Regions from separate parts of the Thioalkalivibrio sp. ALJ15 genome, predicted to be linked through region 2. Evidence: riboswitches for the same ligand, from Rfam matches in the RefSeq annotation. Region 2 holds a riboswitch; each other region holds the start of a gene.
What was found. Region 2 has a riboswitch for cobalamin ahead of G015_RS0104730 (porin). Riboswitches for the same ligand answer to the same signal wherever they lie in the genome.
Positions count from the first base shown of each region.

Region 1 (3,273 bases), on a different contig from region 2:
CTGGGGGTGGTGCTGTTCGAACGCAGCGGCAATCAACTCCACCTCACCCCGGTGGGCGGCAGCATCGTGACCGACTGCCAGCGCCTGCAGCAAGTGGCCGGGCAGATCCACGCCCGTTGCCGGCACCACATGAGCGGTGCCGAATCGGCGTTGCGCATCGCCCGCGACGACGCCATCCCTGAGGCTACGTGGCGGGACCTGCTACGTCGCCTGAAGCACGCATTTCCGCATACCAGCGTATCCGTTTATCTGGCTCCACCCCGGGAGCTGCCGGAGCTTGTGGAACGCCAGGCCGTGGATGTGGCCTACGGCTTGATGCCCCAGTTGCTCACCGTGGGCTACCAGTGGTTTCGAGAGCTTGCAGACGTGCGCATGCTTACGGTCACCGCCACCGACCATCCACTGGCAGTCCTCCCCCGGGTCACGCAGGACGACCTCGTCGGACATACGGAGATTGTCATGGCCTATTTGGACAGGGACGGCCTGATCCCAGAGTCTCCCGACACTGACAACTACCTCGCCTTCACGCAGTACGAATTAATCCGCGACGCAGTGATCGAAGGTTCCGGCTGGGCCGATTTACCCTTTCCGCTCATCAGCAGCGCCCTGCGCCAGGAACAACTTCGCACAATCCCTCATCCGGCCGCTAAGTGGTGGAAGACCTTCTGCGTACTGGAATCCGAACAGGCCCACGGAGGTCCCGTGGTGACCTGGCTGGCCAATGAGCTGGAATCCTACCTGACCCGAATCAACTGAGAGCACGAATTCAACGGTGTCGTATTCCCCTGATCTTCTCCTGCGCCCCTGTGGCTCCGGCGCCTGTCCGATCAGCTCCGTTCTCACGTTGATGAAGAGGCGGTCGGCCACCGCATAGCCCCAGCAGTAAATTCGCCGGCTCGAAATGCAACGGACGCCATAATGCGACAGAAGATGCCGCCAGACGTCGCTGGGACACTGACCGGGTCGGTCGGCTTGCACCTAGAGCCCCGGCTCGTATTCCTGACTGTGCAGCCCCATCCCACAGCAGCGCCGCCTGGACGCGGCGCCTGCGTACCGTGATGCGCCATAAACTCCGGAACGATACGCTTCGCTGAAACTGGACCCGATTCTGCGCCATGACGTCTCCCTCAGCTGGATATGTGCTCCCAGCGTTCGACCGGCGGTGGCTCACCCAGGGAGCCTGGCTAAGTCTTCTTCCTCATCGGGAAAGAGTTGAATGGGGTTCATGAACCGCACTCAGCGCATTCTTGCGAACGTACACGCGATCCATTAACCTCCAGCGCCTTGCTTCAGGTGCCAGTCGGTTTAACCCGACTGGTTAAACGGGAAGCCGGTACGTTTGCCCCACCGAGCAAACCAGTCCGGCGCTGCCCCCGCAACGGTAGGCGAGACGGGGGTGCCGCAGAACCAAGCGGTACCCCGGGCACGGCGAAGACCACTGCGCGCAAGCGTGGGAAGGTGCCCTGCCCCCGGTCCAGGAAGGACCCGTCCGCGAGCCCGGAGACCGGCCTGAAGCATCCACGCGGCATTGCGGAGGGCTTTGCGCGGCTCGTTCTTCGGGTCCTTTCCGACGACGGACCCTGCGCCCCGGGCTGATCCACGCCCGGGGCGCAGGGTCCGTGCGTTCGCTCTCCGAGTGCCGCACCTGGCCCACAGCAGGGTGCGCGGGCGGCGCGCCGGAGAGGAAACCATGAACCATCGAAACAGCCGGCCGAATAGCCAGCCGGCAGCCCTTCCCGTTTTTCCCCGAACCCGAAAACCCATCGCGGCGCTGGCAGCACTGGGGCTGATTCCCGGGGTGTTCGCGTCGGTGGCAGCGGACACACTGGACACCTCCGGGGCCGAGACACCACGACTGGACGACGTGGTTGTCACGTCCTCACGCACCGGGAGCGCCGTGAGCGACGAACCTCAGGCGATTCAGGTCATCTCCGAGGAAGAGATCGAAAAGACGGCCGCGAACGATCTGACCGATCTGCTCAAGAAACGCGCCGGCGTCGATGTCGTGCAGTACCCAGGAATGCTCTCGGGCATCGGCATGCGCGGCTTCCGCCCCCAATTTTCCGGGATCAATCAACGCACGCTGCTGCTCTACGATGACCGGCCCGCCGGAGCGACTAACCTGTCCCTTATCAGTCCCTCCGGGATCGAGCGCATCGAGGTCCTGCGTGGTCCGGCGTCCTCGGTTTATGGCTCGTCCGCGATGGCGGGCGTAGTTAATGTCATCCCTAGGCGGAAAACCGGTCCGTGGGAGAGCCGCATCGCGCTCGGTTACGGAAGCTTCGACACCCGCGAGGCCGAGCTGGTCACCGGGGGAAGCGCAAATGAGCGCACGGACATCACTCTGGGACTAGGCGCCCGCGAGCAGCGGGACGACTTCCGCATGGGGAGTGGCGACCGACGCGATAATACTTCCTTCTCGAAGTACGATGCCAGCCTCCACGCGGGCACCATGTTGACCGACGGCTGGTGGCTGGACATGTCCCTAGAAGGCGTACTCGCGCGCGATGTCGAATCTCCGGGCGATATTGCGTATGGCACCGACCAACAAGGACAGAAGGATGTAGACCGCTACAGTGGCGAGACCCGTCTGACCGGCTATATGGGCGATCACGAGATCAGCCTGCTGATCTACGGGGCCCGCGAGGATTCCACGAATATGGAGGTGGTGGATGGCGCCCCCGAATACCGTTCCTCGAGAAACGTGGTCGACTGGCGCGGGGTGCAGATCAAGGACACCTGGCAGTGGGGTAATGCACACCGCCTGACCTTCGGCATGGATCATGAGCGGGCAGAACAGCGCGCACTTCGCTGGGACGCGGACGGCAACCGCATCGAGCCCAACTCCGCAGACAGCCGACGCGAAACCACGGGGCTGTTCGCACGGCAACAATCCCGGCTTCCCACGGATACTGTCCTAACCGTCGGCGCACGCCACGACTGGATCAAGCTGGAAATGCTCGACACGCCACACGGCACGGACTTCGAGCCCGACAGGTCACGTTTTACCAGCTTCAATCCGAGCATTGGCGCTAGTCATCCCTTGGGACAAGACTGGTACCTCCGCGGATCAGCGGGTACGGCCTTCATCGTTCCTGACGCCGGAGCCATAACGGGCCAGAGCGAACGCCAGACCCCGGCCGGCCAGACCGAGATCACTCGGGGCAACCCGGACCTGGACCCGGAAAAGAGCTTTACCTGGGACATTGGGGTCGACTATTTCGGCGGCCCGATGTCGCTTCACGCAACCTACTACAACACCCGCGTGCGTGA
Region 1 is NZ_KB912059.1:42,018-45,290, reverse strand. It holds gene G015_RS0109530 (LysR family transcriptional regulator) at 1-756, shown strand, start outside; cobalamin riboswitch at 1,275-1,528, shown strand; gene G015_RS0109525 (TonB-dependent siderophore receptor) at 1,691-3,273, shown strand, end outside.
Region 1: it holds a riboswitch for cobalamin, as region 2 does, so the genes downstream of both, G015_RS0109525 (TonB-dependent siderophore receptor) here and G015_RS0104730 (porin) in region 2, are expected to answer to the same signal.

Region 2 (3,273 bases):
CGTTGTTCATGTAGGGGTAGGTCAGCGCCACATTGCGCAGCGTCGGGGTCTTGAACGCGAACTTGTCGGCCTCATCGCCCGTGACCAGATAGCGGCCCTTGTCTTCCGAGCCCGGCACCTGGATGCGATGGAAGTTGCTGTCGGTCAACGCCGGTCCGCTGTGGCAGGCCACGCAGCCGTTATCGGCGAACAGCTTCATCCCGCGCATCTGCTGCTCGCTCATCGCACCCTCGTCCCCGACCAGCCAGCGATCCAGCGGCGAATTCGGGGTGTTCAGCGTGCGCTGGAACGTCGCCAGGGCCTTGGCCACGTGGTCGGTATTGATCACGTTGTCGCCGTCATAATCGGGATAGGCGGCCTCGAACTTCTCCTGGTACTCGTTGAACTCCTCCAGGCGCGCGATCGCCTCCTCCAGCGGCATCGCCATCTCGATCGCGTCCTGGATCGGGCCCAGGGCCTGGCCTTCCAGATCGTCCTCGCGGCCATCCCAGAACTGGGCCGTGAAGAAGCCGGAATTCAGCACGGTCGGGGTATTGCGCTCGCCAACCTGGCCGTCATGGCCCACCGCGCGCGGGATGCGGTCCGCCCAGCCCAGCGCCGGGTTGTGGCAGGTGGCGCAGGAGATCACGCCGGAGCTGGAGATGCGCGGCTCGAAGAACAGCATCTTGCCCAGCTCGATCTTCTCCTTGGTCATCGAGTTGTCCGCCGGGATCGGCGGCAGCGCCGGCAGCGGCTCGAACACGTCGCGGTACTCGGAATAGTCGGTATCGGCCACGGCCGGGGCTGCGGCCCCGAACGCGACGGCTGCACAAGCCGCCAGCGCCGTCATGCGGAATCCGGAAAGCGTTTTCATACAGGTCTCCCTTGAGTAACAGATGAGTAACAGACATCTGAGAAGCGGATATCGGCGCGAACCGAAATAGACTCGGTCCAAACCACTTAAAACCCACCCTACAGACGCGGAAACCTGGTCGCGATCAAAATCCGCCCCGGAGATGATCTGCATCAATTATCAGCCTCCAGGGGAGCCGGGTTCGCCCCCACTACACCGTTTCCCGGGATACCCGGACAAACTTGACCCCCCCTTTTCCCTCCATTACGGTTCGCCCCACTCTAGGTGCCCCGGCGCTCAGCCGCCGGGGATAATCGGGAAGCCGGTGCGCGAATCGACATTCGCAAGGCCGGCACTGCCCCCGCAACGGTAGGCGGAGACGGGCGGATCCAATGCCACTGCGGCGCATCCCCGGGATGCCCGCGGGAAGGCGATCCGCCCTGGATGCATCGCGCATCCACTTCGCGAGTCCGGAGACCGGCCTGGACGACACCCGACGCCGCGGTGGGCGGCCGAGCGGGCCAGTCCGGCGTGCTCGCATCGCCCGGCCTCCCCTGCTCCCTGTCCAGCTTCCGGCGTCGTTTCATCCACGGCGTGCGGGGTCGCGCGTCCAAGGGAGCAACCCAACAATGAACCATACCCATCTCCGACCGGGACAGCATGCCGTCCCGGCCCTGGCCACCCTGTGCCTGATGACGGCCGCGGGCATCGCGCCGGCACAAGCCGGCTTCGAATTCGGCGACGCGGAAGACGGCCTGCAGGTCACCCTGGATCCGCTGATCCAGGGCCGCTACAGCTACGAACGAGACCCGGATGGCTCCAGCAGCGAATTCGACTTCCGTCGTGCCTGGCTGGACACCTCGGGCACCCTGTTCCACCCCGATCTGAGCTTCCGCCTGCAGCCGGATTTCAGCAGCGGCGAGCTGTCCATGCGCGACATCTGGTTGCAGTACGCACTGGGTGAACACCTGGGCCTGCGGGCTGGCCAGTTTACGGTCCCCTTCGGCCTGTCGCGGGATATCGGCGGACCCAACCGCCTGTTCACCGAACTGAGCATCGCCGGCAACCAGTTCGAGGTTCCGGCCGGCCGCGACACCGGTATCGCCCTGCTGGGCGGCGCCGGCGACAACCGGGCATGGGCCATCGGCGTGTTTGACGGTCGCGGACGTCTGGATCAGCGCGACGATCGCCCCTCCACATCCGGCCACCTGTTCAGCGCGCGCGGCGCGTGGGCCCCGGTCGGCGCAGTCCCACGTGACAACACCACGTTAGGCCAGGCCGTGGAGCGCACCGTCGCCCTGGGCGCCGGCGTACAGGCCGCCAGCCGCAACCACCTGCGCGACTGGAGCCGCGGCATCGAAGACACGGTGGCCAACCAACGCGCCGACTGGATCACCGCCACCGCCGACGCGGTGGTCAAGTTCGCCCATACCTCGCTGTCGCTGGCGGCCTTCCGCCGCGATGTCTCCCCCGACCGCACCGCGAGCTACCACGACCTGGGGGCCGAACTGGAACTGGCGCAGTCGCTGCCGGTGGAGGGACTGGAGTTCGCCGCGCGCCACGCCGTATTGCGCCACGACGCAGGCGACGATCTTGGCACTGACGAGCGCTGGCAGCGTGAATGGGGTGCCGGCCTCAACTGGTATCACCGTGGCCAGCGGCACAAGACCCAACTGATGTGGCTGGACCGCGACACCGACACCTCGGACTGGGAGCTGCACCTGCAGCACCAGTTCCGCTTCTGAGAAATGACCGGGAGAATCGACATGAACTGGATGCAACCGATCCACCACCCGTTGAGAACCACCCTCTTTGCGATCCTGTTGCTGGCTGCCACCGGCAGCCCGGCCACCGCGGAGGTCACTGTCACAATGCCGGGCCCCTGGGGCGACTATGACGAGACCCTGGACGATCCGGCCAAAGTGGATGCGACCGAGGCCTTCCAGCGCTTCCGTCAGCAGAGCATGCAGGGCACCTCGGCCACCTACCGCAGCATCGAGCAGATCCTGCGTTATGACGCACCATTCGCCGAACGTCTGCCCGGTCTGGCCGAGGAACTGGCGCGCCGCGCCGACGACATCGAAACCTGGTTCGCACGCGAGACACCAGCGCGGGACGGCGAACCCGGGGCCCTGCCCGCGGCCTGGGAGGACCCGGAGTTCTCCGAGTACAAGGCAGCCTACCGCGAGGCCGCCGAACGACTGCAGCGCAAGGTGGAGTCGGCCGACGACCTGGAGAACGAAGACTTCCAGCTTCGCGCCACCGAGGCCCTGAACGGCGTGCGCCACCATTGTCTGGCCTGCCACGACAACTACCGCCGCCGCTAAACCGGCCGGGAACCAAGGGGCCGCCGCATGGCGGCCCCTTGCCGTGACCCTGATCGGGAAGAAACCGCCTTCGCCTGCAAGCAGACTCCTACAGGTTCCTGGCGATGTGGGAGC
Region 2 is NZ_KB912057.1:232,998-236,270, forward strand. It holds gene G015_RS0104725 (cytochrome-c peroxidase) at 1-829, opposite strand, end outside; cobalamin riboswitch at 1,099-1,333, shown strand; gene G015_RS0104730 (porin) at 1,462-2,577, shown strand; gene G015_RS0104735 (cytochrome c) at 2,599-3,159, shown strand.

Region 3 (3,273 bases), on a different contig from region 2:
CACCGCAGTCATGTCCTCCCATTGTTCCCAGGCAATTACCCAGTCCGGCCGGTCCTCGCCCATGCCGCCGCCGATGATCACCTCCGGATCGGCCTCGATCACGGCCTCGCGGTCCATGCGCGGCACCAGGCGGTCCAGGTGGCCGAACACGTTCTTGCCCCCGCACAGGCGGATGGCCTCGCCGATCAGGTGATCGTCGTTGACCGTCATCAGGGGCTGTTCCCAGACCTGGTAGAACAGCGGGACCGGGTCACGGTCGGAATAGTCCAGCCGCAACGTCTCGATCTCGTCGAGAAAGGCCTGCACCGCCTCCTCGCCGCGTTCCTCGGTACCGGCCAGCTGCGCCATGCGACGCATGCTGGTGGCCACGCCCTCGAAACTGCGCGGTTCCGAGACATAGACGGTCAGCCTCAGATCGCGCAGGCGCTCGATCTGCGAGCTGGAGTTGCCACTGCGCCAGGCGACCACCAGGTCCGGGTCCATTTCGACCACGCGTTCCAGGTCGATGCGGCTGTAGCCACCGACTCGCGGGATCATCTCCGCCTCCGGCGGGAAGTCGCTGTGCTGCGTGACGCCGACCAGCTGCTCTCCGGCGCCGACGGCGAACAGGACTTCCGTGATGTGCGGGGCCAGGCTGACGATACGTTCGGCGGGCCGGTCGAGCGTGACCTCGCGATCGTCATCGTCGGTCACCGTGACCGGTTCGGCCAGTGTCGGCCCCGCGCACAGGAGTAGCGCGGCAAGGGCCGTTAACTGGCGTTTGAGGGAAGTGAAAGTCATTAAAAATCCGACTGTTGTGGATTGTTCGTAACGTAAACAATACCGTGTTTTCGGGGCGCCGCACGGGCAGCGAAAGCGCCTCATCATAGCAGCAAGGGCAAGATGGTTTGGTGCCCAAATTGGTCGGGGGCACCCTGAGCGCGTATCATGCTCCGCTTTCGTCAGGTGCCTGCAGTTGGCAGGTGAAACGGGAAGCTGGTGCAAGTCCGGCGCTGCCCCCGCAACGGTAAGCGAGCGGTAAATCGCTCGGCAGACTGGCCACTGGGTCCTGTGCCCGGGAAGGCGTCTGCCGGTCGGCATCCTCCGACGCTCGCAAGCCCGGAGACCGGCCTGGCGGTGATTCATCCTGCGACCGTGCGGCGGGCAACGGTCGAGGGCGCAGGTGCGTTCCTAAAAGCCTGTTCCTTCGTGTCTTCGCCGCGCCGTCGCCTCGACGGAACCTCATGACGGCCCCAGCTCCCAACCAGTCAGAAGAGAATCCGAACGCGTTCGCCTCGGCGGAGCGCGCAGCGGTCTATCGCGTGATCGGCGAGCGCCGGGACATGCGGCATTTCCGCCCGGACCCGGTGGACCCCGATACCCTGCGGCGCCTGCTGGAGGCCGCGCACCAGGCGCCCAGCGTGGGCTACATGCAGCCCTGGCGCTTTCTGCGGGTGACCGACGCGCGGCTGCGCGATGCGTTGCACGGGCATGTGGCGGCGGAGCAGACACGCACGGCCGAGGCCTGCGGCGAGCGTGCCGCCGAGGTGCACCGGCTGAAGCTCGAAGGTATCCGCGATGCGGGCGAGCTGCTGGTGGTCGCGTTGACCGATGGGCGCGAGCGCTACGTGCTGGGTCGGCGCACCATCCCGGAGATGGACCTGTGCTCCGCCGCGTGTGCGATCCAGAACCTGTGGCTCGCGGCCCGGGCCGAGGGCCTGGGCATGGGCTGGGTGTCGCTGTTCGACCCGGACTGGCTGGCCGGGGAGCTGGGGATGCCGAAAGGGGCCTGGCCGATCGCGATCCTTTGTCTGGGTCATGTGGATGCGTTCTACGAGCGGCCGATGCTGGAAACCGAGGGCTGGGATCAGCGACGGTCGCTGGACGAACTGGTGTTCGAGAATCGCTGGGGCAGCCGTACCGACGCACCCGGCGGTTCCTCAGCGAGTGGATGACCCGATGCTGATCGCGTTCCTCACGCTGCTTGGTGCGCTGGTGCTGGATCGCCTGATCGGCGATCCGCGCCGCTGGCACCCGCTGGCCGGGTTCGGGCTGCTGGTCCAGCGCCTGGAGGCCCGGTTCTACCGCGATGGTCGGGCCCGCGGCGCGCTGCTTCTGGCCGTCCTGGTGGTGCCCTTTGTGCTGCTGACGGTCTGGTTGCAGCAGCTCCTGCCGGTCTGGCTGGTAGGGCTGCTGGTACTGGCGTTGGCGCTGGGCTGGCGCAGCCTCGACGAGCACGCCGAGCGCGTGGCCCGGGCGCTGGAGGCCGGCGATCTGGGCCAGGCGCGGCAGCAGGTGCAGATGCTGGTCAGCCGCGACAGCGAGGCCCTGGATGTGGCGGGGGTCAGCGGCGCTGCGGTGGAGTCGGTACTGGAGAACGGCAACGATGCCCTATTCGGCACCATTTTCTGGTTCCTGGTGGCCGGTGCGCCGGGGGTGGTGCTGTATCGCTTGGTGAACACGCTGGATGCGATGTGGGGCTACCGCAATGCGCGTTACACGCGCTTTGGCTGGACCGCGGCGCGGCTGGATGACCTGCTGAACTGGGTCCCGGCGCGCATGACCGCGCTGGCCTATGCCCTGGCCGGGCGCACTCGCGATGCCCTGCAGTGCTGGGGCGAGCAGGCCGCGGCCTGGAAGAGCCCGAACGCTGGGCCGGTAATGGCCGCTGGGGCGGGCGCACTGGGGCTGGTGCTGGGCGGTGCCAGCCAGTATCACGGCGAGCGTCAGTGGCGTCCGCGCCTGGGGATGGGCGCGGCACCGGATGCCGCCGGCATCCGTGCGGCGATGGGGCTGGTAGATCGGGCGCTGGCGCTGTGGATGGGCGTGCTTGTCATCGGGGTGAGCCTTGCGATCTTCTGACCCGAACAGAGCGCGGCCGGCACCGACCGGGGCCGTGCTAACCCAGGTGCATGGTGGCGGACTGCGCGCAGCTGCCAGGCATTACGGGGTGGCGCCGGAGCAATGGCTGGACCTGTCTACCGGCATCAACCCGCACGGCTATCCGCTGCCCATGCCCCCGGCGGACGTCTGGGCGCGCCTGCCGGAGCCCGACGACGGTCTGGAGGCGGCCGCGGCGCGGTACTACGGCTGCAAAGGGCTGTTGCCCCTGGCGGGCTCGCAGGCGGCCATCCAGCTGCTGCCACAGCTTCGCCCAGCGGCTGCTCGGGTTGGCCTCCTCGCGCCCAGTTACAACGAACACGCGCGGGCCTGGCGCATGGCCGGGCATCGGGTCGAGGCGCTTCCTGCGCTTGGCGACGCGGCGCCGGCCGCGATCGAGGCACGCCTGCCGCA
Region 3 is NZ_KB912060.1:105,282-108,554, reverse strand. It holds gene G015_RS0111790 (cobalamin-binding protein) at 1-780, opposite strand, end outside; cobalamin riboswitch at 927-1,129, shown strand; gene bluB (5,6-dimethylbenzimidazole synthase) at 1,224-1,934, shown strand; gene cbiB (adenosylcobinamide-phosphate synthase CbiB) at 1,939-2,841, shown strand; gene cobD (threonine-phosphate decarboxylase CobD) at 2,930-3,273, shown strand, end outside.
Region 3: it holds a riboswitch for cobalamin, as region 2 does, so the genes downstream of both, bluB (5,6-dimethylbenzimidazole synthase) here and G015_RS0104730 (porin) in region 2, are expected to answer to the same signal.